2 regions of the Granulicella aggregans genome follow, and region 1 is predicted to be linked to the other one. Evidence: predicted binding sites of a transcription regulator. Region 1 holds the regulator's gene; the other holds the start of a gene.
What was found. Region 1 encodes LexA, which represses DNA repair genes until DNA is damaged. Its sites were predicted from a motif close to CANTTCGCTTTTTATTCGC; they were not measured.
Positions count from the first base shown of each region.

Region 2: OHL18_RS08475 (ImmA/IrrE family metallo-endopeptidase) is a predicted target of LexA. The motif match lies at 2,617-2,635, and genes of this name have one in related genera.

Region 1 covers NZ_JAGSYE010000003.1:196,464-203,815, forward strand. The annotation lists gene OHL18_RS16165 (REP-associated tyrosine transposase) at 1-324, shown strand, start outside; gene OHL18_RS16170 (alpha-L-fucosidase) at 352-2,007, shown strand; gene lexA (transcriptional repressor LexA) at 2,088-2,696, shown strand; gene OHL18_RS16180 (efflux RND transporter periplasmic adaptor subunit) at 2,821-4,023, shown strand; gene OHL18_RS16185 (DUF4097 family beta strand repeat-containing protein) at 4,053-4,988, shown strand; gene OHL18_RS16190 (HAD family hydrolase) at 5,014-5,709, shown strand; gene OHL18_RS16195 (M20/M25/M40 family metallo-hydrolase) at 5,716-7,352, opposite strand, start outside.
Region 2 covers NZ_JAGSYE010000001.1:2,121,315-2,128,666, forward strand. The annotation lists gene OHL18_RS08465 (hypothetical protein) at 1-1,174, shown strand, start outside; gene OHL18_RS08470 (hypothetical protein) at 1,203-2,495, shown strand; gene OHL18_RS08475 (ImmA/IrrE family metallo-endopeptidase) at 2,656-3,168, shown strand; gene rplM (50S ribosomal protein L13) at 4,005-4,469, shown strand; gene rpsI (30S ribosomal protein S9) at 4,572-4,967, shown strand; gene rpsB (30S ribosomal protein S2) at 5,169-6,110, shown strand; gene OHL18_RS08495 (translation elongation factor Ts) at 6,266-6,931, shown strand; gene OHL18_RS08500 (RtcB family protein) at 7,085-7,352, shown strand, end outside.

The DNA of each region.
Region 1 (7,352 bases):
AACTACAAACTCCACGCCTTCGTCGTTATGCCTGACCACATCCATCTCCTGCTCACTCCCGAAACCGTCACCCTCGAACGCGCCATCGGCCTCATCAAAGGAGGCTTCTCCCGCCGCCTCGCCTCAAATCTTCCCGTCTGGCAGCGCAGCTTCACCGACCACCGCATCCGCGACGCAGAAGAGTTCACAATCCGCCGCAACTACATTCACGAGAACCCCGTCCGCGCACATCTGTCCGAGGCCGCCGAAGCCGATCCCCACTCGTCTGCGTCCCTTTCCTTATTTAGCAAACCCACCACGTTCGACACGCTCCTACTGCTCTGAAACAATAGACGCTGCGCCCACAAACCTATGAATCGTCGCCAAGTCCTCATCCACTCCGCCCAGTTGGGCCTCGGTCTCGCCGCCCGTCAAGCACTCGGCCAGGCAGGCGAACACGCAGCCGCTCCCCGAGCTCTTCCCTCCCCCGACCAGATCGCCTGGCAGGACCTCGAAGTCGGCATGTTCGCGCACTTCGCCCCCAACACCTGGCAGGACAAGGAGTCCGACGACCTCTCCACGCCCCTGTCCGCCATTAATCCAGCGAAGCTCGATACCGACCAGTGGGCACGCACCGCCCTCGCTCTCGGCGCGAAGTACATCGTCTTCGTCGCCAAACATCAAGGCGGATTCTGCACCTGGCAGACCCAGACCACCGAATACAGCATCCGCAACACCCCCTGGCGCGGCGGCAAGGGCGATGTCGTCGCCGACGTCGCCGCCTCCTGCCGCAAGTTCGGCCTCAAGCTCGGCGTCTACGTCTGCCCCCGCGACGACCACTTCGGTGCCAAGACCGGCGGCATCTGCGCCACACCCGAACTCCAGCAGCGGTACAACACCATGTACCGCCAGCAACTCACCGAGGTCCTCTCACGCTACGGCGAGATGGTCGAAGTCTGGTTCGACGGATCGACCGCTGCCCCCGTCTCCGACATCCTCGCCAAGTACCAGCCACACGCCATGGTCTTCCAGGGCCCGGCGGCGACGATCCGCTGGGTGGGCAACGAAGACGGCATCGCCCCCAACCCTTGCTGGAACGGCATCAGCCGCGCCGACGCCCGCACCGGCACCGCCACCTCTCTCAACAGCGACCCCGACGGCGACACCTGGATGCCCAACGAGGTCGACGTCTCCATCCGCCGTCCCGACTGGTTCTGGAGCACGAAGAACGAAAACAAAGTCCTCACCGTCGATCAGCTCCTCACGATCTACTACTGCTCTGTAGGCCGGGGCTGCCAGCTTCTCCTCAACATCCCCGCCAACCGCGATGGCCTTCTCGCCCAGCCGGACTGCGACGCCGCAGCCGCCTTCGGGACACAGCTTCAGCAAAGATTCAAGAAGCCCATCGCAGCAACTTCAGGCAGCAGCGACGAGATTCTGCTGCGTCTTCCCGTCCCCACAAAGATCGACACCGTGATCCTCCAGGAGGACACCTCCAGGGGAGAACGCGTCCGCGAGTATCGCATCGAAGGGCGAATCGGCGGGGTCTGGCGCGAACTAGGCACCGGAACCTCGATAGGCCACAAGCGCATTCAGCCCGTCGAACCAACTACGGTCGATGCTCTTCGCATGGTTGCGACCGTCCACCAGGGAACTCCTTACCTACGCACCTTCGCCGTATTCAACGTCGGAGTCGCTCCGCCTACAGGCTGGGACACCAAACCGCAGGTCTGGGCGGCCGATCTCGTGGGTTCATGGAGCGAAGGCAAATTCTCCCTCGATCTGACCTCAAAGATCGACAGCGCCAAGCAGTACCGGCTCCGCTTCGTTCCTACGTCGGGCGAAGTCAAGGCTCTACGGACGGTCGTCCTGACCCTTCACGGAATCCCTCAGCCCAACCTGGTCAAGCCGGTCGCCGGAAGACGCGACGAACTCACCCTCGACATCACCGAAGTCGGCGGCACCGTCCAGATCGCGGGCGCCGTTGAAGGAGCAGCCGCCGGCCAGATCCTGCTTCAGAAGCTGTAGCGAAGTTCCCAAGAGGGTTCGCCGCAGATATTTTTTCGCACAGCCTTGCGCTTCGCCTTTTATTCGCTACAATTGGTGGCATGGCAATCACACGTCGGCAAAAAGAGGTCATCGACTTTCTTTCCAGCTTTACCCATAAGAACGGCTACTCTCCGTCTTACGAAGAGATCGCCGCCGGCCTCGGGCTGAGCAGCCTGGCCACCGTACACAAGCACGTAACCAACCTTCAGAGTAAGGGGCTCCTTCAGCGCGCCCACAACCGCAGCCGCTCAATCGACGTGATTCCCGTGCGTCCGCCCAAGAAGACGGCCTCCGACCGCCTACCCCTAATGGGCCGAATCGCCGCCGGCCAACCGGTTGAGGCCGTTGAATCGGCAGAGAGCATCTCTCTGAGCGACATCATCGGAACCCGCGAGGTCTTTGCGCTCGAAGTTCGCGGCGACTCCATGCGCGATGAGCATATCGTCTCCGGAGACTACGTCCTGGTCGAACGCACGAAGTCCGCGCGCGAGGGAGAGATCGTCGTCGCCCTGATCGACGGCGCGGAGGCCACGCTCAAACGCTTCTATCGCGAAGGTGCCAACATCCGTCTTCAGCCATCGAACGCCGAGATGGCACCCATCTACGCGCCCGCCGCAAGCGTCGCCATCCAAGGCCGAGTCCTCGGCATGCTCCGCAAATACTCCTGAGCAACTTGCCTCGTCTTTCACTACGCCCTAACCTCTAAACCCTATTCCCTGTTTTTTCACGGAACCATCCTCCGCGCGTCTACGTAACAGCATGTGAAACGCAAAGACTCGGAGGATCTCGTTCATGGCACAACGCAAACGCAGGAACATCTGGCTCTGGGGCGGACTAGGCGGCTTTGTTCTCCTCATCGTCCTCGGTGTAACCCTGGTCGCGAAGGGCAAGAAGACAACCTTCGAGCCTTCGCAGCTTGCCAAGGCGGAGTCTGGTGACATCGCCCGCTCGGTCGTCGCAACCGGCAAGGTTCAGCCTATTACCAAGGTTGAAGTCAAGTCGAAGGCCAGCGGCATCGTCACCAAGCTCTTCGTCGACATCAACGCTCGCGTCACCAAGGGACAGGTCCTCGCCCAGCTCGATCAACAGGAGATCCTCGACCAGGTCGCAGCACAAAAGGCGACGCTGGCCGCCTCCCAATCCAATCTTCGCGCCACCTCCGCCGCCATCGACTACGACAAGGTCAACGCCGAAGCCCCCGACCTGCCCATGTACAAGCACACCTACGAGCGCGCGCTTGAGATGTCAAAGGACGGCGTCGTCTCGAAGCAGTCGCTCGATGACGCGCAACAGAAGTATCTCGCTGCCGTCAACGTGCGCGACAAGGCCGTCTCGCAGATCTCCGTGGATACCTCGAAGATGCACCAGGCGCAGGCGCAGGTCGAGCAGGCCCAGGCCTCGCTCAAGCAGCTTGAAGACCAGCTCAGCTACACCACGATCGTCTCTCCCATGGATGGCATCATCCTCTCCCGCGACGTCGAGGTGGGCGATGCGGTCAGCTCGATCCTCGTCCTGGGTTCCACTGCAACGCTGGTCATGACTATCGGCGACACCCACCAGGTCTACGTGCAGGGCAAGGTCGACGAGGGCGGCATCGGGCAGGTCTACATGGGCCAGCCCGCGCGCATCAAGGTCGAATCCTTCAAGGACAAGACCTTCCAGGGTAAGGTCACGCGCATCGCGCCCCTCGGTGTGGAGAAAGACAACGTGACGACCTTCGAGGTCCGTGTCTCGATCGACAACCCCGGCGGCGAGCTCAAGGCCAACATGACCGCGAACGCCGAGATCATTCTCGACGAGCATAAAAACATTCTCACCGTCCCCGAGCAGGCCGTCCTCTACGACAAAGATCGCAACGCCAGCGTTGAAGTGCCGGATCCTGCCCAGAAGGGCGGCAAGCGAAAGATCGACATCAAGGCTGGCATCTCAAACGGCACCAAGACCGAAGTCCTTGCCGGCCTGAAGATCGGCGATACCGTGATCCTGCAGCAGTAGGCTGACTGACCTTCAACAAGGAGCCGCACGTGAACTTTAAAAATATCGCTCTTATCTTCGCAATCGGACTCGGATTCGCAGGTGCGACATCGACCGCATTCGCCGCGGAAGGCACCTTTGCCAGAACGCTCAACGTAAGCGGCGCGCCCGCCATTATGGTCTCGACCGGCTCAGGATACATCCACGTCAGCACCGGCTCGCAGTCGGAGGTCCGCATCAACGCCAAGGTAAAGTCTCAACACGGATGGGGCTTCAATGGCAGCAAAGGCTCCGACGAAGATCGCGTCCGCGACATTACGTCGAACCCTCCCATCGTGCAGAACGGCAGCACCATCACCATCGGCGAAACGCACGGCGACTCAAACCGCTTCCGCAACATCGAGATCGACTACGACATCAGCCTTCCGGCCTCGACGACCCTGAAGGTCAGCAGCGGCTCCGGCGATCTCGACGTCTCAAACGTCGCTTCCGTGCTATCGGCGGATACGGGTTCGGGCGACATCCGCCTCAATAATGTTGGGCCCACGCCCCATGTTGTCACCGGCTCCGGGACGATCCGCGCTAACGGAATCCACGGAGCCGCAAATCTCGAAACAGGTTCGGGCGATATCGAATTCCACCAGCAGCTTGCAGGCGATGTGAAGGCCGGCACCGGCTCAGGTTCGGTCCATCTCTACGGCGTAAATGGCGGCGTTCGTGTGCGAACAGGATCAGGCGATGTGGAGATCGATGGCAACCCATCGACCGATTGGAAACTTGATACCGGTTCCGGTTCCATTAGCCTAAAACTACCCTCCGAAGCCCACTACACCCTCAACGCCGATACAGGATCCGGCTCAGTTCGCGTTGACGCACCCATTACGATGCAGGGCACCCTCAACAAGCAGCACATCGTCGGAACCATCCACGGCGGAGGGCCAACCATTCGCGTCAGCACCGGCTCGGGAGACATCTCGGTCCACTAGCACTCCATCTGCTACCTTCAATTGAGTGCCTTCCTCATCTCCACAGCTACTCGTATTCGACCTCGATGGCACGCTCATCGACTCCCGCGTTGACCTCTGCAACTCGGTCAACGCGATGCTCAAGCATCTCGGCAAGCCGGAGCTTCCACAACAGGTCATCGCAAGCTATATCGGGGACGGCGCATCGATGCTGGTGCGCCGTGCTCTCGGCGACCCCGAAGGCGATTCGACCGACGAGCAATATGTAACCGCAGCGCTTACATACTTTCTCGACTTCTACCGGGTGCATAAGCTCGACTTCACCTACGTCTACCCCGGAGTCGTCGAGGCACTCGAAGCCATCCGCGCCGTTCATCCGCAGTTGCCCATGGCAGTCCTGACCAACAAGCCCGTTCATCCGTCACGCGAGATCTGCGCTCACTTCGGGCTGGACCGCTTCTTCTTCCAGAACTACGGCGGCAACAGCTTCCACACCAAGAAGCCCGATCCACATGGTCTGCTGACCCTCATCGAAGAAGCTTCTGCCCTCACCGGCCAGCGCATCGAGCCAGCGCAGACCATCATGGTCGGCGACTCCGACATCGATATCCTCACGGCACGCAACTGCGGAGCCCGCTCCATTGGCTGCACCTTCGGCCTCGCGCCGCACACTCTTGAAGCCGCTTCACCGACGCACATCGCGCACTCGCCCAGAGACTGGCCTTTGCTGGTCATCCTCTAACGAAAGCTACTTCGCCCCCTCGAAGCGCTTGAAGAAGCTCGAGTCGAGGTAGTGCTGCGTCGCCGGATCATTCGCAACCGTCCGCGCAAGATCGGCGAGATAACTGTTGAACTGCGCCGCAGCCACATAATCGACCGGCTGAGTCAGGTCGTCGTCGGTCGAGTGATATCGCTGCGCCAGCCAAGCTCTCCACGCCTTGTACTCAGGCGATCCCATCGTCCATCCAAACTTGAACGCCAGCGCCGGAACTCCCGCCTGCACGAAGCTGTATTGATCGGTGCGGATGAAGGAGTTGCGGTCCGGCTCGGGATCGACCGCAATCTCAATTCCATGGATCGCCCCCACAGCCTTAGCATCATCAGCCAGCGTCGACTGCTCCAGCCCCTGCACATGCAGCTTTTTCAGCGGAAAGATCGGCATGAACATGTCGAGATTCAGATCGGCGGCAATCTCGTTCTCTGGCACTGTCGGATGCCCCGCGAAGTAACGCGACCCGAGCAATCCCTTCTCTTCCGCAGTGAAGATCACAAACAGCATCGATCGCTTCGGCCTCACCGGATTCGCCGCGAAACTCTTTGCGACCTCCAGCACCGTAGCAACGCCTGAAGCATCGTCCATCGCTCCGGCATAGATCGTCTTACCGTTGATCGGTGCGCCTACACCAAGGTGGTCCAGGTGCGCGGAGACCAGAACATACTCCTCCGCCAGCTTCGGGTCTGATCCCTTCAGCTTGGCGACGATATTCGGCGACTCTACCTGCGCCGTCTCCGTTGTCACCATCGCCGTCAGACTCTTTCCCAGCGCAAATCGCGGCAGCGGCTTCTGCGCATCGGCAAGCGCAAGCACCTCCGCAAACGTATGTCCCGTTCCGGCAAACAGCTTCTCCGCTTCAGCCGGATTGAAGGTCGCCGCAAAGAGTTCTCCATCAATGTCCTCAAGCGCAGGATGTCTGGCCGCGAGCGCCTTCGCATCCGGGTAGGCAGCGAGCCGCATCCCCGGCTGCGAGGCTCCGCTCGCTACGCGCGCCCAGCCGAAGTCCATCGACTTCGGTGTCGGTATCGAGATCGCTCCAACCGCGCCCGCATCCTTCAACGCCCTGCGAAACGGAGAAGTCCGAGCAAACGACTTCAGCGGCCCTGGCAAGTCCGCCGGGCCTCCATTTACGTAGACCACAATCTTTCCCTTGAGCTCCGACATCGGAAGCTCCGCCGAATTGAAGTCGTCGTACTTCGCCTCCGGCAGATGCAGCCCATATCCGATAAAGACCAGCGGCGCGTTGATCGTCTTCGGCTGTGGCGACCGTGTGCCCAGGATCGCGTCCTCACCCAACACCAGCGGTTCGGTCTTCCCATTGACCGTAAGCGCAAGGGAAGACTTCTCCGCGATCACCCGCTGCACATCAAACTTCACCGGCTGATAGAAGCTGCCGTTCTTGCCCGCAGGCTCCAACCCATCAGACTTGAACTGGCCGACGACATAAGCGGCTGCACGCATATACTCTGCGCTGCCCGTCTGTCGGCCCTGCATCGAGTCATCAGCAAGCGTCTGCACATGCTTCCACCACGCGCGGCCAGCGGGGGCGTCATTGTTTGGGGTCTGAGCGATCAACGCTCCCGACCCGACCACCACTGCTAGAAGAAAGC
Region 2 (7,352 bases), on a different contig from region 1:
CGCGTTTACACGGTTGGCTATTCTTGAGCCGTCGCTGGTCTTGCTGGGCATGCTGGCGTTACTGGCGGCGACGGCGGAGCGGCGATGGTTGGCGACGATGTCTCTGGGAGTTCTGCTCCCTGCGATGATCCTGACGAAGACGACCGCAGTGTTTCTTGTGCCATCGATCGCCTGGATGCTCTGGGCGGCTTCGGGGCATCGGATTATCAGGTTTTTTCGGATCGGGATTCCGGCGGCGATTGTGGCGGCTGCGATATGGGCCGGCTACTTCTACCTTGTCGTCAAGCCGCGATTTCTTGAGGACTATCGCTATCTCTTCAGCGCGAACGCGTACACGGGCATCACGCGAGAGAACGCCTGGGAGGTTGTGGCGACGACTGTTCGAGATGGGATCTGGATGGGGAAGTTGACCTATCCGGCGGCGTTGCTCGCTATGTTCGTGGCGGTGATCTATTGCCGAAGGCTATTTCGGAATCCGCTGATTCCCTCCTTGATGTTCTGGGCGTTCGGCTATGCTGGCTTCCTGGCGTATCACAACAATCTGCAGCCGAGATACTACCTGGTGATTGCGGTTCCGCTGACGATGTTGCCGGTAATTGTGGCGGAAGAGATCTATTTCGCGGCACCTGGATGGTTGACGCCTGCCCTGCCGATTGCGCGAGGCACGTTTGTTGCGATCACCGGAACGGCACTCGCGGCGATTCTTTCCGTGAACACGCTGCAGACGGCGAAGTTTATTGGTCAGCCGGAGTACACCTTTCTGGACGCAGCGAAGCGGCTGAAGGGCGTGGTTGAGGGCGACAAAGCTGCCCGGAATCACCTTGTGCTGTCGATCAGTGGGTCGGATCTATCGTTGATGACCGGGTTGCCGTCGATCTGCGATGACTTTGGAACGATGGCTCTCGAAGACCGCGTGGCCGCGTACAAGCCAGGGTGGTATGCGACCTGGAACCAGGTCGACGATGACAAGATGGACGCGCTGGCGCCGATGTATCACCTGCAGCGGGTTGCGGCGTTTCCGGCGTTCGATGATCCGGAGAGGAACCTGCTGATTCTGTACCGGCTCGATCCGCCGGTCGATGAGGTTCCGCGGCGGAAGCAGCACAAACTGGTCCCTAAGCGGCTCCAGACGGAGCTTGGGCAGCAGCCAAGCACGATCCAGTTGGCTCACTGAGGTTGTCGACGCGGCAGTTTGAACTACCGTGTCGCGTAAGCTGACTGAAGGAATGATGAACGGCTCACAAGCACTTACTGCCCGCATCGCACTTGGCATCGTGGCTGCCCTGGCGAGCGTGCTACTGACACTCTGGCCCAGGCTGAGGACCCTCTCGCAGGAGAGCTTCGACCGGATGGTCTTTGGGCTATTCGCATTGAGCAGGCTTGGACTCTTTGCGCTCATATTTCTTGTGTTTCGGATAGCGCCGCGCGGTGACGTTCCCGGGTACTACTTTGGGCAGGCACGGCAGGTGCTGGCGGGACTGCTGCCCTATCGCGACTTCGTCAGCAGCTATGCGCCGCTGCATCCGTATCTCGATGCGGGATTGATCTCGGCATGGCATTCGCCGCTTGCGATTGTGTTGTTCTCCGCTCTGGTTGAGTTAGCCATCCTTCCCCTGTGGCTGAGCGCTGGCAGAGTTTTTCTGCCGGAGGGGGAGCTTCGTGTAGCGGCGCTGCTCTACCTGGCCAGCCCGATCAGCCTGCAGTTCGTCATGATCGACGGGCAGGACAATGTGGTGATCGCGGTTCTGCTCGCGCTGTCGGCGCTGCTGGTGCTGCGGTCGCACGTCTTCGCGGCGGGGGCATCGTTTGGAGCGTCCGTGGCGGCGATCAAGTTCCTGCCGCTACTGTATGCTCCGGCGTTCTTCTTCTCCGTGCCGCGCCGGTGGAAGATGGCGGCGGGGGCGGTGGTGGTCTGCGGGGTGGTGTATGGCGGATTTCTGCTGGCGGGGGCGCCGATCCTGACCCCGCTGGCGGCGGAGGGCGATCTCTGGTCGGCGGGCGATCTGCCTTATGTGATTGAGGCGATCTTCGGGATCAGCGTTCCGCCGAGGCTGAGCGATGCGTTTGTGCTCCTGGTGCTGCTGGGGATCTTTGGGCTGACAGCCAGGGCGGCGCTTCGCGCCGATACTGCGACCCGTATGCGAACCCTGACCTACGGGATGGCGGCGCTGACGCTGGCGTTTCTGGTGTTTTCGAAGAAGTCGTGGCCGCCGTACCTGATGCTGGCGCTGTTTCCGGTTTGCCTGCTGGTCGTTGGCGGGGGAGTGGTTCGTGAGCGGTGGAAGGTGGCGGCTTTCGCAGTGTTTAGTGTCGTTTCGGTGACGGAGCACAGCTATTGGGCGAGTTCGCTGGCGCAGTTCAACTCGGCGAAGTTTCATCAGGCGCTGCTGGCGGGGGAGTCGGAGGCGGTTCTAATGCTGTTGCTGGAGTTGCTGCTGATTGCGGGGTATCTGTGGCTGCTTTGGGAGGCGGTGGGGCGGATTCGGAAGGGGTAGCACCTGAAGAGGCAGAATGCTCGAAAAGTTAGTTGTGGGCTTAGAGTAGGTGTCGCGTTGTGAACATTTTGCATTTCAAAGCTCGGAGCCATTCAAGCGTATGGTATCCTCTTGAAAGAATATTTTCGCTTAATGTTCGCCATTGAGCACGGGGAGGTGCATGATGTCGGCCACAATCCAAAAGCCAAACTATGGGCTTGCGCAATCTAGAGCGCTGGAACTTCTTTTCAATGCAGGGATCGGTGTGCCTCCTGTGAATCCGATTTCGATTGCGGAAGAAATTCTTAAGATTCCCGTTCGATTTGTCACTTTCAAAGCAAGTGAAAGCGAGCGAATTTCGGGATTCTATGACGGCGAAGATGACGTGATCGTTGTAAATCGAGATGAATTTCCGCTTCGGCAAACGTTCACAATAGCTCATGAATTAGGGCATAAAGTGCTCCATGAAGAGTGGGCGCGATCTTCCGAGTATCAAGTTCTTCTGCGAAATCCTCTCGAGCAAAATCGGGACTTCAGGGAGAAGGAAGCAGACGCGTTTGCTGCCAATCTTCTTATGCCCCGGTTCATGATGGACGAATATTACTCAGACCTATCACACTCTGAACTATCCCGGCTCTTTGCAGTGTCTGTCCCTGCGATCAAGGCACGTCTCTCATTCCTGTATGGCATCTGAACGGGACAAAGCCAAAAGCGCTATTACGAACACGGATTCCACTGATCCGGAACTGAATGCTGCTCTTGCTGACGCCGCCGGTCTGCAACATCGTCTGGCCGTCGAGGCTAATCGTCACAAAGAGGCCATGCGGACTGTTGAACTAGGCGTGATAGGGCGCTTGGTTGGTGGCGAAGCGAATTCACCTATCGCAGTGGCAACAATCGTAGTGGTCGCAGGAATAGCTGCGGTAGTCATCTCTGTGTGGATGGCCTCTCGAAGCCAAAAGCCAGAATCTGCTGAATATTGGTCGAAGATGGTCGAACGCTTCCTAGCGCTGATAATAAGCGGAATGTCATTCATATTCGGCCGCAGCGGTCGTCGTTAGGTTGCAATTTCAATTGCGGCCTCACCGAATGTCGATCCTCGTTGACTCTCCGGGCACTCTCGGCTATCTTTAAGACTCGCGCAGTCCCGCGTCTGCACGTCTGTGTCTTTCTGTCCTGCGGGGCAGGCTCTCCAGGCAGGTACTTCCAAGGGACAGCGGTGGCAGCAGCATTCGATGGATCCAGTAGGAGTCGCCGGCAGTTTGGCCGCCCCTGAAGCACCCATCCCACAGGCAATGCGCGTTCCAGCAGCCGGTTCAGCCCTTTCAGGCGTCCCGTCCTTTGCGTGATTCGAGCGATTTTGCTCATTCGCGCTGATCGGATGTGGTTTGGAATGTTTGAGTTCGGGGCGGATCCCAGGTTTCGCGGAGGGTAGCTTTTTGCCCCTCGCACGGTACTAAAAATCAGCACCACCTTTCTTCATGCACCACGCCGAACACTGAAGACGGCAGAATCAGGGAGTAAACAACGATGTCCACTACGATTCCGAGCGGAAAAGATATCAAGCGCAAGTGGTACGTACTCGACGCCAGCGGCAAGACGCTGGGCCGTCTCGCGACCCAGGCTGCTTCGATGCTCGCCGGCAAGCTCAACCCGCTCTACACCCCGTATATCGATATGGGCGACCATGTCGTCATCGTCAACGCCGAGAAGATCGTTCTGACCGGCTTAAAGGGTGAACAGAAGCTGTATCGCCGCTACACCGGGTTCCCCGGCGGTCTGCGTGAGGAGAGCTTCATCAAGCTGCTCGCCCGCCGTCCTGAGGCGATCGTTGAGCAGGCTGTGAAGGGCATGTTGCCGAAGAGCAAGATGGGCCGTCAGATGGCGACCAAGCTGAAGGTGTACAAGGGCGGACAGCATCCGCACCTGGCGCAGCAGCCGGTGCCGTATGAGTTCCACGCTTCGAACGCGCCGAAGGCAGCCGCTAACGCCTAAAGAGACATCGTTGTGCGATTGGGCTGATCGTTCGCCAATCGCTTGAGAGAGTTTGAGTTACGAGATTCGGGGCAACGCCCTGAAGCAGGTTTAAGGAGCAGTATGGCAGATCTGATCCAGTACTACGGAACCGGCCGTCGCAAGTCGTCGATTGCGCGCGTGTTCCTCCGTCCCGGCAGCGGCAAGTTCACGGTCAACAAGAAGGAAGTAGACGTCTACTTCGTGACCGCGCAGCAGCGCGCCGCCGCCAAGCGTTCGCTCGGCATCGCCGGCATCGAAGAGACCTTCGACGTCTTCACCACCGTAAAGGGTGGCGGCGTGATGGGCCAGGCCGATGCGGTAAAGCTCGGCATCGCCCGTGCACTGATGGAGTTCAACCCTGAGCTGCGTAAGGCGCTCAAGTCGGAAGGCCTTGTCACCCGCGATTCGCGTGGCAAGGAGCGCAAGAAGTACGGGCAGAAGGGTGCTCGCGCACGCTTCCAGTTCTCCAAGCGCTAAGTGCTTCGTTGTACGTTGTAAGTTTTACGTCGTGCGTTTTGCGTTCAACGGACCACTTACAACGTACAGCTGCTTCACTCGCATCACCCCCGGACCGCACTTTCATTCGGGGTAAGGAATTCAATCTCCCGAAGCTTGATTGCAAGGGATCAATCCAGGCACCGGTGGTTGCACCCGGCTGTCTTCACCAAGGAGCTCAATTTGGCAAACATCACAATGAAAGAACTGCTCGAAGCTGGCGTTCACTTCGGGCATCAGACCAAGCGCTGGAACCCCAAGATGAAGGAGTACATCTTCGGCGAGCGCAACGGAATTTACATCATCGACCTGCAGAAGACCTTGAAGATGTTCAAGGAAGCTTCGAAGTTCGTTACCGATCTGACCTCGACCGGCAAGCTGATCCTGTTCGTCGGCACCAAGCGCCAGGCCCAGGATGCGATCGCCGAAGAGGCGAACCGCGCCGGCATGCCGTACATCAACAGCCGCTGGCTGGGTGGTCTTCTGACCAACTGGGTTACGGTACAGAAGTCGGTGAAGCGTCTCCAGGAGCTCGACGACATGTCGACCGATGGCCGCTACGAATTGCTGACCAAGAAGGAAGTCATCAAGCTCGAGCGCGAGCGCAAGCACCTCTCGACGAACCTTTCGGGTATCAAGAGCATGAAGCGGCTGCCGGATGCGCTCTTCATCGTCGACTCGAACAACGAAGCGATCGCCGTTGCGGAAGCGCGCAAGCTCGGCATCCCGGTCGTTGCGGTCGTCGACACGAACTGCGACCCGACGGTTGTGGACTACGTGATCCCCGGTAACGACGACGCGCTGCGTGCGATTCGCCTGTTCACCACGAAGATCGCGGACTCCGCTGCTGAAGGCGTCCAGATGGTCTCCGAGCGTGCCTTTGCGACCGAGACTTCGGACATTCAGCCGATCGAGGTTGCTCCTGAGTACGTCGGCGAAGAGGGTGAGTTTGCTGATCCCGCTCTCGCTGAGGTTGCCGAGTCGGCTGGCGTTGCTGAAGCGTCGGTTGAGGACGAAGAGGTCGTTGACCTTGACGCCGTTCTCGGCGGAGGAATCCGCAAGGCTCCCGTTGCTGTCGAGAGCGAGCCAGAGCCGGAAGCCGTTCACGCAGAAGCCACCGCATAATCTGCCTCCACGAATGGAGCCGGTTACGCGCACAGCGTTAGCCGTGCCGTAATCAGACTCGATTAGTTTAGGTGGCGCGGGCAAATTGCCCGCGCCACTCCTACAAGTGCCGTCCCTAAGGGCTGGCCGAAGCAAATGCACTATCAAGGATGATCATGTCTACCGAGACCGCAGTAAAAGTTGATGCCAAGCTGGTGAAGGAACTCCGCGAGAAGTCCGGCGCGCCGATGGGCGACTGTCTGAAGGCCCTGCAGGAAGCCAAGGGCGATATGGAAGGCGCGTTCGTCGTGCTGCGCAAGCGCGGCATGGCTTCGGCTGCCAAGAAGGCATCGCGCTCCACGAACGAGGGCGCTGTGGGGACCTACATCCACGCTGGCGGTAAGATCGGCGTGCTGCTCGAGCTGAACTGCGAGTCGGACTTCGTGGCCCGCACCGAGGACTTCCAGGAGCTGCTGAAGGACATCGCCATGCACATCGCCGCCGTTGATCCGCGCTACGTGGGCAAAGACGAGGTGACCGAAGGCGACATCGAGCGCGAGAAGGAGATCTATCGCGCCCAGGCTGCCGCCAGCGGCAAGCCAGCGGCGATCGTCGAGAAGATGCTCGAGGGCAAGCTCGGCAAGTTCTACGAGGAGTTCTGCCTGTTGGAGCAGCCGTTCATCAAGGACCAGTCGCAGTCCATCGCGCAGATCATCGCGTCGAAGGTTGCCAAACTTGGCGAGAACATCAGCGTTCGCCGCTTCGCACGGTTCAAGATAGGCGAACCGAACTCGACCCTAGCCACGGCTAAAGTATCATCGGAGGAAGCACCCCAGGCGTAAGCCTAGCTTACTAACCCGTTTGACCAACAAGCCCAGGCGACAGCCTGGGCTTTTCATTTGCGTTCGAAGCGATTCGCGCGACGGCCGCACCCAGCCTGACTGGAAGATCGCGAGTCAACGCTCGTTGATTCCCGTCGAGAAAGGAATACAGCAATGCAGTTCATCGATGAGATCCCTGTTTGGGGAAAGCATGAAGACAACACGCTGGAGCAGGCGAAGGTCTGCGCGCGGCACGCGGAGTACTTCGCTCTGATGGCCGATGGCCATCTTGGTTACGGCGTACCGATCGGCGGAGTGATCGCCTCCGAGGGCCGCATCAGCCCCACCGCTGTCGGGTTCGATATCGCCTGCGGCAACAAGGCGGTGCGTCTCGACATTCCGGGTGCGGAAGTCCGTCAGAACATCCACAAGATCATGGATG